Regions from separate parts of the Pandoraea sp. NPDC087047 genome, predicted to be linked through region 1. Evidence: riboswitches for the same ligand, from Rfam matches in the RefSeq annotation. Region 1 holds a riboswitch; the other holds the start of a gene.
What was found. Region 1 has a riboswitch for thiamine pyrophosphate ahead of ACIPHM_RS19340 (FAD-dependent oxidoreductase). Riboswitches for the same ligand answer to the same signal wherever they lie in the genome.
Positions count from the first base shown of each region.

Region 2: it holds a riboswitch for thiamine pyrophosphate, as region 1 does, so the genes downstream of both, thiC (phosphomethylpyrimidine synthase ThiC) here and ACIPHM_RS19340 (FAD-dependent oxidoreductase) in region 1, are expected to answer to the same signal.

Region 1 is NZ_JBIUZU010000010.1:53,043-62,978, reverse strand. Features, by position in the region: gene mlaE (lipid asymmetry maintenance ABC transporter permease subunit MlaE) at 1-56, opposite strand, end outside; gene ACIPHM_RS19365 (ABC transporter ATP-binding protein) at 53-871, opposite strand; gene ACIPHM_RS19360 (GNAT family N-acetyltransferase) at 1,134-1,715, shown strand; gene ACIPHM_RS19355 (thiamine phosphate synthase) at 1,781-2,992, opposite strand; gene ACIPHM_RS19350 (thiazole synthase) at 3,065-3,910, opposite strand; gene thiS (sulfur carrier protein ThiS) at 3,912-4,109, opposite strand; gene ACIPHM_RS19340 (FAD-dependent oxidoreductase) at 4,126-5,256, opposite strand; TPP riboswitch at 5,391-5,538, opposite strand; gene ACIPHM_RS19335 (ABC transporter ATP-binding protein/permease) at 5,813-7,606, shown strand; gene ACIPHM_RS19330 (SDR family NAD(P)-dependent oxidoreductase) at 7,733-8,533, shown strand; gene ACIPHM_RS19325 (MFS transporter) at 8,655-9,914, shown strand.
Region 2 is NZ_JBIUZU010000005.1:361,877-371,812, reverse strand. Features, by position in the region: gene ACIPHM_RS11910 (DEAD/DEAH box helicase) at 1-475, opposite strand, end outside; gene ACIPHM_RS11905 (bile acid:sodium symporter family protein) at 738-1,808, opposite strand; gene ACIPHM_RS11900 (LysR family transcriptional regulator) at 2,035-3,039, shown strand; gene ACIPHM_RS11895 (hypothetical protein) at 3,273-3,566, shown strand; gene wrbA (NAD(P)H:quinone oxidoreductase) at 3,809-4,441, shown strand; gene blaOXA (OXA-62 family carbapenem-hydrolyzing class D beta-lactamase) at 4,586-5,446, opposite strand; gene ACIPHM_RS11880 (hypothetical protein) at 5,686-7,380, shown strand; TPP riboswitch at 7,602-7,700, shown strand; gene thiC (phosphomethylpyrimidine synthase ThiC) at 7,774-9,690, shown strand; gene ACIPHM_RS11870 (hypothetical protein) at 9,887-9,936, opposite strand, start outside.

The DNA of each region.
Region 1 (9,936 bases):
CCGTAACCCAGGCGCTCGACGTGGCCGCGAACAAAACTGCCAATGGCGGTAATCATGCACGCGCTCCGATACCGAAATCTTCCGCGAGCGGCGGCGCGGGATACTGAAACTTGACGGGGCCGTCCGGCTGGGCGTCGATGAACTGACGCACCGTCGGGTCGTTCGAGGCACGCAGCGCGTCGGGCGAGCCTTCGGCAGCGATGCGGCCTTCGCTGATGAAATAGATGTAGTCGGCGATGGTGAACGTCTCGGCAACATCATGCGACACGATGATCGACGTGGCCCCCAGCGCATCGTTGAGCTTGCGAATCAGGTTCGCGGTAATGCCCATCGAGATCGGGTCCAGACCGGTAAACGGCTCGTCGTACATGACGAGGTCCGGGTCAAGTGCAATCGTACGCGCAAGCGCCACACGGCGCGCCATCCCGCCCGAGATCTCAGCCGGCTTCATGTCGCGCGCGCCACGCAGGCCCACGGCATTGAGCTTCATCAGCACGAGGTCGCGAATGAGGTCTTCATCGAGACGGGTATGTTCGCGCAGCGGAAACGCCACGTTGTCGAACACGGTCATGTCGGTGAACAACGCGCCAAACTGGAACAGCATGCCCATGCGGCGACGCAACCGGTACCAGCCATCGCGATCGAGCGACGAAACATCGGTCCCGTCAAAGTCGACCTCGCCGCGACTGGCGTGCACCAGACCGCCGATCAAACGCAGGACGGTCGTCTTTCCGCAGCCCGACCCTCCCATGACCGCAATGACCTTTCCGCGGGGAAACCGCATATTCAACCCGGAAAGCACCAGACGTTCGCCGTAACCAAAGCTAACGTCGCGCAATTCGAGCAGATTTTCCGGATTCGGGGTAGGCACGTTTCGGGTCTTATAGTGCGGCGCAAAACGCCAATTATAGGGGGGTTTGCCAATCGATGCCGTTCAAGCCCGGCTGGCGAAAGCGACGACCGGCGTTGCCCCGCGGGATTTTACAGGGGCAACGTGCATTCGTATCGACACGTTCCGGGAGACGCCACAGCGTAAAAACGTAACCGCACCAATGACTTACCTGGCCCCGCCGGATGCCGGTGTTGCGTCGTTGCTACAATACGACGTTTTGCGCGATAAATCATTGATCGGAATGTCTTCCGCCCCCCCAAAGCCTTTCCGCCCCCTTCAGCCGCGCGCGACGAGCGCACACACGTTTCAGATTCGTCCGATGCAGATCGGCGACCTTCCCCATGTCATGAGAGTGCAGGCGCTGGCCTATGGCGATGTCATGCTCGAATCGGAAGCCACGCTGGCCTCGCGTCTGGCGCTGTCGCCGGGCACTTGCTGGGTAGCGGTAGATAGGGAGGGTGTGAGCCCTAACGAACTTCGCGTGGCGGGTTATCTGTTCACGCATCCCTGGCATCTGGCCGCACCACCCCCGCTGGACACCGTGCTCGACGCCCTGCCCGACGCGCCCGACTGCTGGTACGTGCACGACATGGCACTCGCACCTCGTACACGCGGCGCAGGGGTCGCCAGCCAACTTTACGCCGCTGCGCTGACAGCGGCACAGTCGCTCGGCTTGCAGGCCTCGGCGCTTGTCGCAGTGCAGCAATCCCAGGGATTCTGGGCGCGTTTCGGCTATGGGCCGGCGCCGGAGGTCTCGCCGCTGATTGCCGCCAAACTGGCCGGATACGGCGACGGCGCCGTGTTCATGACGCGCGCACTGTAATCACCGCCGTTCCGCCCTACTGCATCGGGTCAGCGCATCACATCGGCGCGTCACGTGTCGACGCATCAAGCCCGCCGCGCAAACTCCTGCTCCATCCCCCGAACTGCGGCTGCCACATCGGTGGCTTGCGTCACGGCGCGCACGACTGCCGCGCATCTCACGCCGGTATCGAGCACCTGAGACAGATTGGCCGCATCGATGCCGCCAATCGACACCAGCGGGTAATGCGGCGCGATGAGCTTCACGTAGCGCGCGAGCTTCGCCAGCCCTTGCGGCGCGGTGGCGATCACTTTGGTCGTCGTCGGGAACACCGCCCCCACGGCCAGATAGCTCGGCCGGAAGTGATGCGCCGCGAGAATCTCGTAATAGCCGTGCGTGCTGATGCCCAGCCGCATGCCGCTCGCGTGCAGCGTCGCGACCTCATCGGCCGAGAGCGCCGCCATGTCTTCCTGCCCGAGATGTACGCCGTACGCACCGGCGTGCGCCGCTTCGCGCCAGTGGTCGTTGATGAACCATGCGCTGTCGTTCCTGTGCTGGGCAACGCGTCGGCCGGCGGCCACGGTCCGCTCGATCTCCGAGCGCAAGCCCGGGTGCGCCGGATCCTTGATACGCAACTGCACGGTGCCAACGCGGAGGTCTGCCATGCGCTCGCACCAGTCGGCGTCGGGCAGCACCGGATACAGACCCAGTCGCGACGGACACCCCGGAAAGCCCCCCGGCGACGGCACCTGACCGAGCACTACGGGAAACGTCTCCAGCACGGTCGGCCAAGCGCCCAGCGTGTCGGCGTCTTCCGCGCGGGCATGGCTGCCGTCGGTGCGCCAGGCGCGGGCGAGCACGAGCGCGTCGTGCGGCGCGAATCCGCAATCCAGAAACGCGGCGAATGCCGGGAAGAAAGCGGGATCGTCGACGCCCGCCACGCGATAGGTCGCATCGCTCGTGTACAGCGTGTCTTCCACGCGGCCCTGCACAAGCGCATGGGAACAGAGCACAGCGGCACCGCCCGCGCGCCATGCATCGATCTGCACGCTCGACGCCGTACCCGGTGCGCCGTGCGGCGACAGCGGCCACCAGACGATATCGCCTTTACCTGCGCTCGCGGGTGTCTGAGCATGCAGACGCCATTGCGGCGATGTCGCGCCCGATGAATCAGACGGCCACGGCGCGAGACGCGCGCGAATCCCGGCGGCGGCCTGCTGCCACGCCATCGCGAGGGGTGCGTCGGCGGGCAGGCATTGCACGTGCGAGAGCCCGGCGGCGCCAGTGTGCGTCGTCATGAAAAATCCTTGTCGGTCTGGCGATGCGCCGGCGTGGCGAGAATGAGCGGATTCAAGCGAAGTCCAACCAAATCAGGCCCCCGTCTGATGCCAGAACGGCACCCCGACGACCGGCGTGCTGGCCTCGGCACTCTCGCGCTCGGCCATCGGCCCGGCAAGCCATGCCGCACGGCCCGCCTTGATCGCGCCAGCAAATGCACCGGCCATTTCCACCGGCTGCGCGGCGAGGGCAACAGCGGTGTTGAGCAACACGCCGTCGTAACCCCACTCCATCACCTGACACGCGTGCGACGGCAGACCGAGCCCCGCGTCGACGATCAGCGGCGTATCCGGCAGACGGTCGCGCAGCAAACGCAGGCCGTACGGATTGATCACCCCCTTGCCGGTGCCGATCGGCGCGCCCCAGGGCATCAGCGCCTGACAGCCGACATCCAGCAGACGACGGCACAGCACCAGATCCTCCGTGCAATACGGCAACACCTTGAAGCCATCGCGAATGAGCTGCTCGGCAGCCGTCACCAAACCGAACGGATCGGGCTGAAGCGTGTAGTCGTCGCCGATCAACTCGAGCTTGATCCAGTCGGTCTCGAACACCTCGCGCGCCATTTGCGCCGTCGTCAGCGCTTCCTGCACCGAATGGCAACCCGCGGTATTGGGCAGCACCGGCACGGCGAGGCGGCGCAGCGTCTCCCAGAAATGGCCTTCCGACGCTTGCGCGCCGGTGCCCGAGAGTTGACGGCGCAACGCCACGGTCACCATGCCCGGACGAGCGGCGTCGATGGCGTCGTTCAACGCCTGGAGCGACGGATAGCGCGCCGTGCCGAGCAAAAAGCGGCTGCCGAAGCGGGTGTCGTAGAGCGTGAGCGCGTCGCGCGTGCTGCCTGCGGCCACATTGGCCGATTCCGTGAATGCGTTCATTTCAGCCTCCGGCTACCGGTTGCACGACATCGATCTTGTCGCCCTGCGCGAGCGTGCGCGCCGCGTATTGCGTCTTGGGCACGAACTGCCCGTTGATCGCCGCCGCGAAAGGCGGCTTGGCGCCATAGGCGGCCAGTGCCTCGGCCAGCGTCGCCGTCTCGGCCACGCTCAGTGTCTGTTGATTGATATGGATGTCCATCGCGTACCGCTTCCTCTCATGCCTGACGGAACAGGTCCGGCCACGGCCGGCTCGCTCGCCACGTATCCCAATCGAACGCGTGCTCGGTTCCCACTGGCGCGCCCGTCGTTTGCATCAATGCCTGCGCCAGCGCGCAAGCCTCCCCCGTGACCGCCGGCGCGAGCAGATAACCGTGCCGGTACAGGCCGTTCACGCGCAGCAGCCGCGCGCCGTCCCATTGCACTCGCGGCAGATGATCGGGCAGCGCCGGGCGGCAGTTGACGTTCAGCTCGACGATGCGCGCCTCGCCGAACGCCGGGTTCAGCGAATGCGCCGCCGAGAGCAGTTCGAGCGCCGAGCGCACGGTCATCGGCGACATATCTTCCGATTCGAGTTCGGTCGCGCCGATCACGTACAGGTCGTTTTCCTTCGGCGCGATATAGATGGGATAGCGCGGATGCAGCAAACGCACCGGCCGGCGCAGTCCGATCCCCGGCGCGTGAATCCGCACCACTTCGCCACGCACACCGCGCAGTTGCGTGAGCGCTTCGCGCGCGCCGAGCCCGCGACAGTCGATGACCAGACCGGCGTCCGGATAGGCGCCCTCGGCGATCTCGGTATGCCAGTGCAGTTCCGCCCCCGCTTTCGCAAGGCCTGCTGCGAGCGCGCGCAACAGTTGACGGTTATCGAGTTGCCCTTCGTTGGGCAGCAGCCAGCCTTCCTGAAAGCGGCCGGCGAGCGCCGGTTCCACGTCCTTCAACCGGGCGCCGGGAATACGCTCGACACCGCCGCGCAGCAACTCGGGCGGGGCGTTCGCGCGCATGCGACGCTCAAACATGACAGCTTCGGCGCGATCGGGCTGATGCCACACGACCAACGTGCCATTGCGTTGAAAGAAGACGTGCTCGGGAAGGCCGTCGATCAGCCCAGGCCAGCGCTCCAGGCCGACAGCGCCCATCTCCACGATGCTCGGCTCGGCCACGGCAGCCTCGGCCAACGGCGCAAGCATGGCGGCCGCTACCCAGCCGGCAGCGGCCGATCCGTCGGCGTCGCCGCGCTCGTACAGCGCCACGCGCGCACCGGCGCGCACCAGTTGCCACGCAAGCAGACGGCCGGACAGCCCGCCGCCCAGCACCGCAATATCGGGACGTGAAGTAGAGGCACTCATACGCGCACTGCCGCGCAAGCCGTCACGGCGCGCTGGCACTCAGGGAAATGCGGAGGATGTTGTGGGAGGCAATGCATGGGGTCCTTTCCTCATGAAAGCAAAAGGACGAAACGGTGCCGGAACACCTTACCCCGCTGGAGTAGTCGGAAACTTCCCACGCCGGTATTACCCGGGTCGGGTGCAAAGGGTCTCTCTCAGCCCCGCGTGACCTCTGACGTCGTTACGCATGGTAAACACCTGCGTCCCGCCGATGTCAGATACGGAGCACCCCTGTTTCGCCCGCGACCATTACATCATAGATGCCGACGCCCGTGCAAGCTGGCTTCCCGGGCGGTTGCACGCCTGTCCACGCGCTCGGCGTCTCGTTTTTTGACGATTCTCCGCGCCCGTGTAACGGCACGTAAACTGGAATTCACCGTGACACGCGTCTCAGGCCCGAATTCGTGCAACGCACCATCGGGAACTGAGGTCAAATGAGCCGATTGGCATTCGTCCCTGCTCACCGTATGTCGTCAATCACAACGTTGCATTACCGCGGCCGCGCCGCCTGACGATCATGGCCCAAACGCCGATATCCCCCACGCCGCCCGAAGCACGTCCTTCGGGCAACACCGCCGCGCCCCCGCCCAAGCCGCCGAAGCATCCCACCGCCTGGCAACTGATCCGCCCGTACTGGGTCTCGGAGAAACGCTGGGAAGGCCGCCGCTTGCTCGCGCTGGTCATTGCGCTGAACCTGGCCGTCGTGTTCATCAACGTGCGCCTGAACGCGTGGAACGCGAGTTTTTACGACGCCCTCGACAAACGCAACTGGCCTGTCTTCAAGTCGTCGCTCCTTGAGTTCGCCATATTGGCGTTCAGCTTCATCATCATTGCGACGTTTCGCACCTACTTCCGCCAGATGCTCGAAATTCGCTGGCGGCAGTGGGTTACGGATAGCAATCTGACAAAGTGGTTCACGCACCGGGCGTACTACCGCATCGAGCGCGATCATCTGGCGGACAACCCCGACCAGCGTATTTCCGAAGACATCCGCACGCTCGTCAATTCGTCGCTCGCACTCTCGCTCGACTTGCTGACGACGCTGGTCTCGCTGTTCTCGTTCATCACCATTCTCTGGACGATCTCCGGCGCAGTGTCGTTCGTGCTCGCCGGCATGAACGTAACGATCCCCGGCTACATGGTCTGGGTCGCGGCGCTGTACGCCATCGTCGGTTCGTTCTTCATCTTCAAGGTCGGTCGACCGCTGGTGGGACTGAGCTATCGCCAGCAACAGGTCGAAGCCGACTTCCGTTTTCTGCTGGTGCGGCTGCGCGAATCCGCCGAGCAGATCGCGCTCTACCGCGGCGAGGGCGCCGAGCTGACACGCTTGAAGTCCGCGTTCGGTGCGGTGCGCGACAACTGGTGGCAGATCATGGTCGTGACGAAACGCCTGATCTTCGCGAACTCGATTTACGCACAGATCGCCATCGTCTTCCCGATCATGGCGGCCGCACCGCGCTATTTCGCAGGCGCGTTCACGCTGGGCGTGCTGATGCGAATCATCGACGCGTTCGGTCAAGTGAGCGACGGCTTCTCCTGGTTCGTGAACAGCTTCTCGACGTTGGCCGACTGGAAGGCGACGATCAATCGTCTGCGCGAATTCACGCGCGTGATCGACGAAGCCCCCGACGCGCCGCATGACGGCGGCATATCGGTCGTGACGGCCAGCGGCACGCCCGCGTACATGGCGGCCGACCTGAAACTCGCGCTGCCCAACGGCGCGCCCCTCGCGGTGGCGGGATCGTTCGCATTCGCCCCCGGCTCGCGCTGGCTGATTCGCGGCCGCTCGGGCTGCGGCAAGAGCACCATGCTGCGCGCGCTCGCCGGTCTGTGGCCGTTCGGCAGCGGACGCATCGAAGTCCCCGCCAACGCCCGCGTGCTGTTCCTCTCGCAGCAAAGCTATCTGCCCATCGACACACTCAAGGCTGCGCTCGCGTTCCCGTCGCCGCCCGACACCTTCACCGACGCCGAATGCCGCGACGCGCTAGGCGCCGTGAGTCTTGGCCAATACGCCGACGAGCTGTCCACGGCGGCGCACTGGGCGCGACGTCTTTCGGGCGGAGAACAACAGCGTCTGGCCGCCGCACGCGCGTTGCTGCAAAAGCCCGACTACCTGTTCCTCGACGAGGCCACGAGCGCGCTCGACGTCGAAACCGAAGAGGCCGTGTACGAAGCGCTGCACGCGCGGCTGCCCGGCACGGCCATCGTGAGCGTGGCCCATCGCGACACGCTCGGACGCTTCCATCAGCACATCATGACGTTGCACGCGACGGGCGACGTCGAGCCGCCGCGGGTGCTCGGCGCGGTGTAAAAGGCGGTGCAAACCGCCCCCGACGGCCAGATTCGTTAACTTCATCAATAATATTGACGCGTCTGGCCCGGCACGCGGGGCGTTTGGCATAATCATGAGCACCCTTATGCGTTATCCGGGCTCATCGTGACCACCGCCGCTTCCTCGTCCAGCCAGTCTTCGCACCGCGCCGGACGCACCATCGTCGTCACCGGCGCCGCTTCCGGCATCGGCGCAGCCATCGCCCGCCGTCTCGCTTCGCCCGATACCCGTTTGCTTCTGCACACCCGTGGCGCGTCCGGCGCGAGCGAGCAGCGGCTGACGGACGTGCGTCAGGCCTGCGAGGGCTTCGGGGCCCAGTGCGCCGTCTGGTTGGGCGATCTGACGCAACCCCAGTCCGCAGTGCGCCTCATCGACGCCGCACACGACGCCTTCGGCCCCATCGACCAGTTGGTGAGCAACGCGGGGTTTGCCACGCGGCAGTCTTTGGCGGACATCGACGACGAGGCCTTCGCCCGCACGCTGGCGGCAATGCCCGGCGCCTTCGCCGCGCTGCTGCGCCACGCGCTGCCGGATCTGCAACGCTCGCCGCAGGCGAGCGTCATCGCCATCAGTTCTTTCGTCGCGCATCGCTTCGCCGCGAATCAGCCCGGCTTCCCGGCGACGGCCGCGGCCAAGGCCGCTATCGAGGCGCTCGCGAAAAGCGCCGCCGCCGAATACGCGAGTGCCGGGGTGACGGTCAATTGCATCGCGCCTGGCTACACACGCAAGGACAGCACGCACTCGGCCATCGATCCGGCCGCGTGGCAGCGCGCTGCCGACGCCACGCCGAGCGCACGCCTGTGCGAACCCGACGACATTGCCGCCCTCGCCGTCTTCCTGCTCGGCCCGCATGCGCGACAGATCACCGGGCAGGTGATTCACGTGGACGGCGGCCTCACCCTCTAAAAACGACACCAGGACAACGAGTCAGACGTGGACTCAACCCACCTTCGATGCCACGCATCGAAAGACAACAACCACACGTCACGCACATCACGACAAGCGCACGATCCACCGAGGAGTCTTCATGGCATTTTTTTCCTGGTTCAACGAACTCAATACGAAGGAGCGCAAGGCCCTCTATGCGGGCTTCGGCGGCTATGCCGTCGATGCGTTCGACTTCATGATCTATTCGTTCCTGATCCCCACGCTCATCGCCGCATGGGGGATGACCAAAGGTGAGGCGGGCATGATCGCGACCAGTTCGCTGATCTCCTCGGCGGTGGGCGGATGGCTCGCCGGCATTCTCGCGGATCGCTACGGCCGCGTGCGCGTGCTGCAATGGACGATCGCCACGTTCTGCCTGTTCACGTTCCTCTCGGGCTTCACGAACTCGTTCTGGCAACTGCTCGTCACGCGCACATTGCAGGGCATCGGCTTCGGTGGCGAATGGACCGTCGTCACGATGATGATGGGCGAGATGATCCGCTCGCCGCAACATCGCGCGAAAGCGGTCGGCACGGTGCAGAGCAGTTGGTCGGTCGGCTGGGCCGCCGCCGCGCTGCTCTACTGGTTCTTCTTCGCCGTGCTCGACGAGGGCACCGCATGGCGTGCTTGCTTCTGGATCGGCATCGTGCCCGCGCTGTGGATCACGTACGTGCGTCGCAACGTGTCGGACCCGGAGATCTTCACGCAGACGCGTCGCAAGATTGCCGAGGGGAAACTGCAAGGCAACTTCGCGCAGATCTTCGCCCCCGCCCATCTGAAGACGACAATCCTCGGCAGTCTGCTGTGCACCGGCATGCTGGGCGGCTACTACGCGATCACCACATGGCTGCCGACGTATCTGAAAACGGTGCGCGGCCTCTCGGTGTTCAACACGAGCGCGTATCTGATCGTGCTGATCGTCGGGTCGTTCGTGGGCTACATCGTCGGCGCGATCCTCTCCGACAAGCTCGGGCGACGCGGCGCGTTCATTTTCTTCGCCGTCGCCTCATTCGTGCTCGGCATGGTCTACACGATGCTGCCGATCACCGACAGCGCAATGCTGCTGCTCGGGTTCCCGCTGGGCATCGTCGTGCAGGGGATTTTCGCGGGGATCGGCGCGTATCTGACGGAGCTGTATCCGAATCACATTCGCGGCTCGGGACAAGGCTTCTGCTACAACCTGGGGCGCGGCATCGGCTCGTTCTTCCCCATCGCCGTCGGCACGCTCGCGCAGACCGGCTCGCTCGTGAAGGCCATTGGGATGGTGGCGGGCGGCGGCTATCTGCTCGTGGTCGTGTGCGCGTTGCTGCTGCCCGAGACACGGGGCAAGTCGCTCGTCACGACGGACTTCGTGCATTGACCCCACATTGATCCTGCACCGA
Region 2 (9,936 bases), on a different contig from region 1:
TCAGATTCACCGTCTTCTGTTCGACGTGATCGAGCAGACGTCCCGGCGTGGCGATGAGGATCTCGACGCCGCGTCGCAGGGCATCCTTCTGCGGGTTCATGTCGACGCCGCCGAACACCACCGTGTTACGCAACGGCGTGTGGCCCGCGTAAGAGCGCACGTTATCGGCAACCTGATCGGCGAGTTCGCGCGTCGGCGTGAGGATCAGCGCGCGCACCGGGTGACGGGCGGGCGATGCGCTCGTGTTGGCCTCGGGCAGCAGGCGCTGGATGATCGGCAGCGAGAAGCTGGCGGTCTTGCCCGTCCCCGTTTGCGCGGCACCCATGACGTCGCGGCCGGACAGCACCACCGGAATGGCCTGGGCCTGAATCGGCGTCGGCTGGGTGTACCCCTGCTCGGCGATGGCCCGCAAGATGTCCGCATGCAGCCCAAAGCTATCGAAGCCGGGGGTCGGAACAGCATTTACATCAGCCATGATGAAGGGACATCTCTTTTAAAAAAACGGGGGCCGCCACGCGGAAGGATTCCGCATCAAAGCTCACTCGCGAAGATTCAAGGGGCGCTGTGCGCCATGCTCGGGGCTGGCGCGAGAGGGGTCTGTCGAGTAACAGATGCGTCGGGCGCCGCCGGACCGGGGTGGTCGTCAAGAAGCGAAACAAACGCGATTCTAACACTTGCGCACGACCAACGTGTGACAACGGCCCGCAGCGGGCCGTGTTCTTGAGGTTACATAGGCCTCAGCGCCCCGCGCCAGCGTTGGCGCCACTGTCGGACTTGCCCTCGCCAGTGACCGCCTTGGCCGTCTTGCCCGCCTTGCCAACCTTACCCGCCGCCGCGGCGCGCTGACGGTTGGCATAACGTTGCGCGAGCACCGCGCACACCATGAGTTGCATCTGATGGAACAGCATCAGCGGCAGCACGATCGCGCCGAGCGGCCCTGTCGCGAACAGCACCTTGGCCATCGGAATACCGCTCGCGAGGCTCTTCTTCGAGCCACAGAAGACGATCGTGATCTCGTCTTCACGCGAAAACCCGAGCCAGCGGGCGGAATACGTCGTCACCGCCAGCATGATCGCCAGAATCACGGCGCAGCAGCCCACCAGGCCGAGCAGTGCCAACGGCGGGATCTGGTGCCACAGGCCGGTATTCACGGCTTCGCTGAACGCCGTGTAGACGACCAGCAGAATCGAGCCCTGATCCACGACCTTGAGCAATCCGCGGTTACGCTCCACCCATTTGCCGATGGCCTTGCGCGACAACTGGCCCGCAATGAACGGCACGAGCAGTTGCAGCATGATGTTGCCGATGGAGTCGAACGGCGACGCGCCGGTGTTGCCATCGTGATGGATGACGATCAGGCCGACGAGCAGCGGCGTGATGAAAATACCGAACAGGCTCGATGCCGACGCGCTGCACACGGCCGCCGGGACGTTGCCGCGTGCCATCGAAGTGAAGGCGATGGCCGATTGCACCGTCGCGGGCAGCGTGCACAGGAAGAGAATGCCCAGATACAGCTCGGGGGTCACCGTCCATGAGAGCACGGGCTTGAGCGCCACGCCAACGATGGGGAAGATGACGAAGGTGCTGGCGAACACCAGTAGATGCAAACGCCAGTGGGTGGCACCGGCGAGCACCGCCTCGCGCGAGAGCTTCGCGCCGTGCAGGAAGAACAGGGCGGCAATCGCCACGTTGGTGAGCAGGTTGAAGGCGACTTCACCTTCGCCGCGCGCCGGCAGGAAACTGGCTAGCGCAACGGTTGCGACCAGCATCAACGTGAAATTGTCGGGAAGGAAACGCGGTCTGGCCATCGTCGATCTCGAATACTCTCTCTCGAATGCGTCTGAAATGACAAAGCCCGTCCGCCAGAACACGGTACGTGACGGCAGCAAGGCCGTCAGCGGTGGTCGTCCATCGCCTCCACAGGATTCGAAAGTGACCGGAAGTGTGCGCTCGCGCTACGGGTTTTTACGTATTAGAGCGCAAGGGTAGTTAAAATACAAATTCATTTAAAGATTTTATTCATACCAAAGACGCATGAATATCTCGCTGCGCCAGCTCAAAGTGTTCCTCGCAGTGGCCGAACACGGCAGTTTCAGCCGTGCCGGCGAGGATATTGGCCTGACTCAGCCGGCCGTGAGCCGCTGTATCCGGGAATTGGAGCAAGAACTCGGACTCAAGCTGGTGGACCGCACAACGCGCGAGGTCACGCTGACCGAAGTGGGCGCCAGCCTCTCGGCCACGCTCGCCCGGGTGCTCGACGAACTGGAGAGCGCCCTGCGCGATACCCACGGGCTGGCCGAAGAGCGGCGCGGCCGGGTGCGCGTCGCGAGCGCCCCCACTATCTCCGCGAACCTCATGCCCGAGTGCATTTCGGCCTGTGCGGCCCAGTATCCGGACATCACGCTCATGCTGCGCGATCAGGTGCAGACGCTCGCGACCGACAGCGTTCGCCACGGTGAAGTCGATTTCGGGGTCATCGTCGCGTCGGAAGGGACGGACGATCTGGTCGGCGAGCCCATCATGGTCGAGCCGTTCCTGGTAGTGTGCGACCGCTCACATCGTTTCGCGAAGCAAGCGCAGGTGACGTGGAAAGCGCTCAACGGCGAGAAACTGGTGCTGCTCGATTACGCGTCCGGCAGCCGGCCGCTGATCGACCGCGCGCTGGCCGAGCACGGCGCCTACTGCCAGATAGCGCAGGAAGTCGGGCATGCCATTACCGTCTTCCGAATGGTCGAGGCCGGCATCGGCATCAGCATCATGCCCGCGCTGGCATTGCCCGCGATGCCGGGATTGACAGTAGCCACGCCGGGCAATGGCGCAGAGAACCCTGCTGTGACAGGCGTACGCCTCGTGGCCCTGCCGCTCGTGCCACAACTCGATCGCACCATCATGCTCGTGCGCCGCAAGAACCGTACGCTCTCTCCCGCCGCCCAGTCCGTCTGGTCGCTGATTCAGCAGATCACGGCCAACACGCCGCATGCACTGGCGTCCGCGACGCAGACGTCCGGACACACCATCACGCCGCCGAAGCATCCCTGACATTATGGGAGATATCGCACGATGCTCGAATTTCTCGCATCATTGAGCGAAATTCAGCAAAGTTTGCCTCACTAGACGCTGGGTGCGGCACATCAAAGTAAGTGAGCGCCTGCTACAATTGCACGGCGTCGACGCTCCCCACATGCGTGACGGGGCCATCGAGTTTGTGCTCCACCCTCGTGCCTCGACGACATGCCCGCGCCCTGCGGGCATTGTGTTTCCGGTATGTCGTCATGGAATTGTTCATCAAATACTTCAGTCCGCTGTGGCTCTTCTACGCGGCAGCCGATCTGTCTTTCTGGCAGCGGCATCAACTCGACGCGCGCATGCGCATCGTGAGCCGCTTCATGTGGCGATATGTCATGCGCTGGTGTGTCGTGAGCGCGACGCTGCTCGTACCCGCCGCCGTGCTCGCGCATGGACTCGCGGCAACCGGGCTGGCGCTGGTCGGCGGCCTGTCGGCAAGCGTGACGGTGCTCATGGCCGCACTCGCACTCGCCTGCCTCATCGGCTCACGTCTGCGATAGGACGCAGCGGCACCCCGTCTTTCCGGCGTCGTTCCGGCGTCTTTCCTTGGTCTTCCCGGCGTCCGCCTGACGTCGCCCGGTCGTTCCCAACCGCCCTCGCTTAGGCAAATCGTCTCGCGCCACCGGTGACGTGGCACGAGATCGCTGTTTCGTCACGCGTGTCGACTATGATGGAACGGCTCGCCTCGCGCGGCGACAGCCCACGCGACGTCGGCGTCTCTTGACCCCCTAAGGAGATTCACATGGCCAACGCCAAGATCCTGGTGGTGTTCTATAGCATGTACGGGCACATCTACAAGATGGCCGAAGCGGTTGCCGAAGGCGCGCGCAGCGTGGCGAGTGTCGAGGTCGCCCTCATGCAAGTCCCTGAACTCGTGCCCGACGACGTCCTCGAAAAGAGCGGCGCCAAGGCGGCACGCGCGGCGTTCGCGAACGTTCCGGTTGCCCGCGCCGATCTACTCGCCGATTACGACGCCATCCTCTTTGGCACCCCGACGCGCTTCGGCAACATGACCGCGCAAATGCGCAACTTCCTCGACCAGACGGGAGGCCTCTGGGCCAAGGGCGCGCTCGTGGGCAAGGTCGGCAGCGTGTTCGCCAGCACCGCCACGCAGCACGGCGGGCAGGAAACGACGATCACGAGCTTTCACTCCACGCTGCTCCACCACGGTATGGTCATCGTCGGCGTGCCGTACACCGAGCCGGGCCTGACCAACATGAGCGAGATCACCGGCGGCACGCCTTACGGCGCTACCACCCTCGCGGCCGGCGACGGCTCCCGTCAACCCAGCGCAAACGAGTTGAAGATCGCGAAGACGCAAGGCCGTCACGTCGCGGAAATCGCCGCCGCACTCAAACACGGACGCGCACTGTAAGTCGCCCACCCTCAACCCATCGCACGGGCGCTACGTCGCCAGACGTGCGCACCGCGCGATGTTCACAACGTCGGCACGTCACCGAACCGATCCCGCGTTACCCCGTCGCTGCGGCACTGACACAGCATCGATAGGCGCCCTCGCTCAGATCAGCTTCATCTCCTTGAGCACGTTGCGCACGATGCGCGCCCGCTTCGGCGCGTCGGCATCGCCTTGCATGTCCATGTTCAAGGCGACCATCGTCAGATTGCCGTCGCGCTCGAGCCAGCCCACCCACCAGCCGATATCGTGCTTTTTGTTGACGAACCAGCCCGTCTTGCCGTGCAGCACGAAGTCGCCGTTTGCCTCGACAATCGAGATCTGACGCACGATATCCTGCGTACGCGCGGAGAACGGCAACGTGCCGCGCGCGAGACGTTGCAGGAAATCGACCTGTTCGCGTGCCGAGATCCGCAAGCTGTCGTCCACCCAGTACGTATCGGCGACAGAACCGATCGTGCGATTGCCATAACCGACCGTATCGAGCTTGGCCTGCGCGTACTCGCGCGCAATCTTGTGCGACACCACCTGATAGCACGGAAGGCACGACACACGGAAGGCCGTGCGCAAATCCATCGCCGCATTCCAGGTCTTCATCCGGCGCGGCTTGCCGTCCCACGGAATGATCTCGCGCTCGTCGTTCAACGCGCCCGACTCCAGTGCCAGCAGGCTGTTGAAGATCTTGTACGTCGAGGCGGGCGACATGCGCTGCTCGGCGCGCGCCGAGTCGAACGCCTGATACGTTTGCGTCTTCCCGTCGAGCACGACGATCGTGCCCTTCGCATTTTCCGCGGCGAAAAACTTGCCCCAGTCGGCGCGCTCGGTGAAACGCACGGACGCCGCCTTCGCAAATTCGGCCGCATGCGCCGGTGTAACGAACATCGCCAAAAAGGGAGTGGAGACGAGCGCAGACGCGAGACGCAGCAGTAACGCAACGCGCCGCCAACGGGAGATTGTTTTTTTCATTTCGTTGTCCTGATTTTATTGGATGCCAGGGAGATGGCATAGATGTTGTCGGTAGCGCTGGCCAGGCACCGCTTTTCGAAAGCGTTTGCAGCATAGTGCCGGTTTCGCCAGATGCAAAGCAGAGCTACCGTAACCGACGTAACCGCCGTATCATCGGCTCGCCCCTCTGTGCATGCCGAGGACCCAGCGGATGCCATCCGCCGCCCGGAGCGATGCGATTCCCTTCGACGCCATGCCTGATGCCTGATATTCAATCTCCACCCATCTCCAACGCTTCCCACGTCGGCCCCGGCACGCCTTCGGGGCCTCCGGCGCTCGTCGTGCGACTCGATGCGCCGCAGAAAATCGACGGCCAGCCGGCGCGTTATCAAAGTCTTTGGTTACTGATGCGCGTCTACTATGCGGCGCATTTCGAGGCGTCGCCGGTGTCGTTGGCGTCGCTGAAAATTCGCTTCGGTCAGTCGGGTATTGCGGGCGATCTGCGCATGCTCATCAGCCGCGCATTTTCGGACTTCGCGCGCTGGGGCGTCGCTGTCGGCTGGGGCGACGACCGGCAGGCCGATGTGCGCCTGCTCCCCACGCGCGGACGCGGCAAAGGCCCGTTCTGGCTCGCCGCGCATGAGATGTCGCGCATCGTCATCACCATCGGCGACACCTCACCCGACGACCCGCGTCGCGCTGTCGCGGCGTTTCTCGGCCTGCCGCAGGACACCGCGCCGGACACCCCATCGCCCGCGCTCGATTACGTCATGCAGGACATCGCGTTCTGGCACCACCTGACGCTCGGCAAGCGCGATATGCAGGACGGGGTGTTCCTCGCGCCGCCAACCCCGCCCGTTGACGGCGAGACCAGACGTCAACGCTCGGGCGCGATCTCATCGTTCCACTCGGCGCAGGTATGTGCCGTAGACGACGTGCAACGCGGCATCGCCCTGCTCGCAGAGACGATCGTGTGGCGTCGCATGGGAGACGCCACACGCACGAAGCGTACGCTTGCCGCGCTCGCCGCTACCTTCGGGGCCAATCAGCCGGGCTCGCCAACGTTACGCGCCATGCACTGGATCGTGCAGGCCTGGCAAGCCTACGCATTGCGCGACGAAGCGGGCGCCTTCGCCCATCTGCAACGCATCAGCGACGACGCGACGCTCGCGCCCTGCCTCGTCTACAACCCGCGAATCCGCTTCGAGAGCCGCAATCTGCAAGCGCTGCTGTACAAATCGCACGCGGCGCGCTCTGGTCCGATCCCGGCCCGCGCACAATCGGCGGCCGACGCGCTCGCGGCCTTTTCCGACGCGCTGCAAGCCGCGTTCGAAGCCGACTCCATCGAACTCGCGCAACACGTTGCGGCGAACATCGGTCTCTCGCTGTGGCTGTTCTGGCAAGAGGCGCTCATCGATCCCGGCAGACGGCTCGCGGCCACCGACGTGCAACGTCAGGCGTTGCGCTGGATCGGCCTCTCGGAATGGATCTGCGACCGTTTCGGCGTCGGCGGCAATTCCGTCTGGAATACCGTTTTCCTGCTGCGTATCGCACGTGGCGCGGTGCCCGTGCGGCGCGATCCCGATCTGCAGACGCTGCGCGCGAGCACCCCGTTGGCAGTCGACGCCTTTCTCGACGCCGTGCAGCCGTTCGGCGCCCCCTTCTCTCGCGCCAAGGGGTTTCGGCGCTGGACCGATGTCGTGGTGACGACGCTTGCCGATCATGAAGAGGGACGTGTCCGATTCGAGCCGTTACAACTCGCCAATCTGTGGTTCGAGATGTTGTGGTTCGCGCTGCATCAGGATGGGGATTCGCCGCAGGCATTGCACGCCGCCCAATCGCTGGGCCGCGTGCTGCCGATGCTCCCGCCACCCGACCGGCGCTTTTTCCGCGATGCGCTGCGGTGGGTGCCTCGCGAGTTTCAGCGCGAGGTACGTCTGGCGGAGCAGACGTAGCAGACTTAGCTGACGGAATAACAAGTCTTGGCGTAAGCGTTACATTGCGACGTTATGGCAGATTTTTCGACGATTTGCCGCATATCGGAGGACGCTTCGTCCGCCGCACACAACGCATTCCCTGGCCCATTGCATGCCGCATCGCACCATTGCCCCGTTCACGTTTTTCGGGACACGTCGCGCTTGTGTTTGTCAGGCATGTCGGTGTATCGTTGCCGCAAAGCTAAGCGCAGGGGTCCTGCAACGTGAGTTGTGGGTGAGAAATACCCTTAGAACCTGATCTGGATAATGCCAGCGCAGGGAGCGTAGAAATTCCTCGCCCCCGTTCATGCTCCTGAGCCGCTTTGCGCCGATTTAGTCGGCGTCAACACGTGCCCCGCCAGGAGACATTGCATGAACGCCAATCCGAAGTTCCTCTCAGCCAACGCGCGCGTGGACGAAGCCGCGATCGCACCGCTGCCCAATTCCCGCAAGATCTACGTAGAAGGCTCGCGCCCGGACATCCAGGTCCCGATGCGCGAAATCTCGCAAGCCGACACGCCGACGAGCTTCGGCGGCGAGAAAAACCCGCCGATCTACGTCTACGACACCTCGGGTCCGTACACCGATCCGAACGCCCGCATCGACATTCGCTCCGGTCTGCCCGCCTTGCGCGCGGCCTGGATCGAAGAACGCGGTGACACCGAAGCCCTGCCGGGCCTCTCCTCGGCCTACGGCCGTGAGCGTGCCGACGACAGCGCCACCGCCGATCTGCGCTTCCCGGGCCTGCATCGCACCCCGCGCCGCGCCAAGGCCGGCAAGAACGTGACGCAGATGCACTACGCACGTCAGGGCATCATCACGCCCGAGATGGAATACATCGCGATTCGCGAAAACCTGCGCCGTCAGGAATACATCGAAAGCGTGCGTGCCGCCGGCCCGCAAGGCGAGCGTCTGGCCAAGCTGCTCTCGCGTCAGCATCCGGGTCAGCATTTCGGCGCGAGCCTTCCGGCCGAAATCACGCCGGAATTCGTGCGCGAAGAGATCGCACGCGGTCGCGCCATCATCCCGAACAACATCAACCACCCGGAATCGGAGCCGATGATCATCGGCCGCAACTTCCTCGTGAAGATCAACGCGAACATCGGCAACTCGGCCGTGACGTCGTCGATCGGCGAAGAAGTCGACAAGATGACGTGGGCGATCCGCTGGGGCGGCGACACGGTCATGGATCTGTCGACCGGCAAGCACATTCACGAAACGCGCGAGTGGATTCTGCGTAACAGCCCGGTGCCCATCGGCACGGTGCCGATCTATCAGGCACTCGAAAAGGTGAACGGCAAGGCCGAAGACCTGACGTGGGAAATGTTCCGCGACACGCTCATCGAGCAGGCCGAGCAAGGCGTCGACTACTTCACGATTCACGCTGGCGTGCGCCTCGCGTACGTGCCGATGACGGCCAACCGCATGACCGGTATCGTCAGCCGCGGCGGCTCGATCATGGCCAAGTGGTGTCTCGCGCACCACAAGGAAAGCTTCCTGTACACGCACTTCGAAGAGATCTGCGAAATCATGAAGGCGTACGACGTCGCCTTCTCGCTGGGTGACGGTCTGCGTCCCGGCTCGATTTACGACGCCAACGACGAAGCGCAACTCTCCGAACTCAAGACGCTGGGCGAACTCACGCAGATCGCGTGGAAGCACGACGTGCAGGTCATGATCGAAGGCCCGGGCCACGTGCCGATGCAGCTCATCAAGGAGAACATGGATCTCCAGCTCGAGTACTGCGACGAAGCCCCGTTCTACACGCTCGGACCGCTAACCACGGACATCGCACCGGGTTACGACCACATCACGTCGGGCATCGGCGCGGCCACCATCGGCTGGTACGGCACGGCCATGCTGTGCTACGTCACGCCGAAGGAGCACCTCGGCTTGCCGAACAAGGACGACGTGAAGGAAGGCATCATCACGTACAAGCTCGCCGCGCACGCTGCCGACCTCGCCAAGGGCCACCCCGGCTCGCAGATTCGCGACAACGCGCTGTCGAAGGCGCGCTTCGAGTTCCGCTGGGAAGACCAGTTCAACCTCGGTCTGGATCCGGACAAGGCACGCGAATTCCACGACGAAACGCTGCCGAAGGACTCCGCCAAGGTCGCTCACTTCTGTTCGATGTGCGGACCGCACTTCTGCTCGATGAAGATCACGCAAGACGTGCGCGATTACGCCGCCAAGCAAGGCATCACCGACGAAGCCGCCCTCAAGCAGGGCATGGAAGTCAAGGCGGTCGAATTCGTGAAGAGCGGCGCCGAGATCTATCGTCGCACCTGATGTCTGCGATGGATGCCATTGTGGCGGCGAGTCTTTGTTCGGCCGCCACTTGGAACCATCGATAGCGACAAAAGCTAACGCGCCCGGGTCACACCGGGCGCGTTTTTTTACAACGGATGAATAGCTGGCTTATCGCTAACCTTTGGCCAACTTATGTGTGACGCTTGTCGAGCAGACGATACCCGCGCTCACGCGATCACACGGCGCGAAGCGGCTCATTCGTTGGCTCCGCAGGTAACGTCGGCA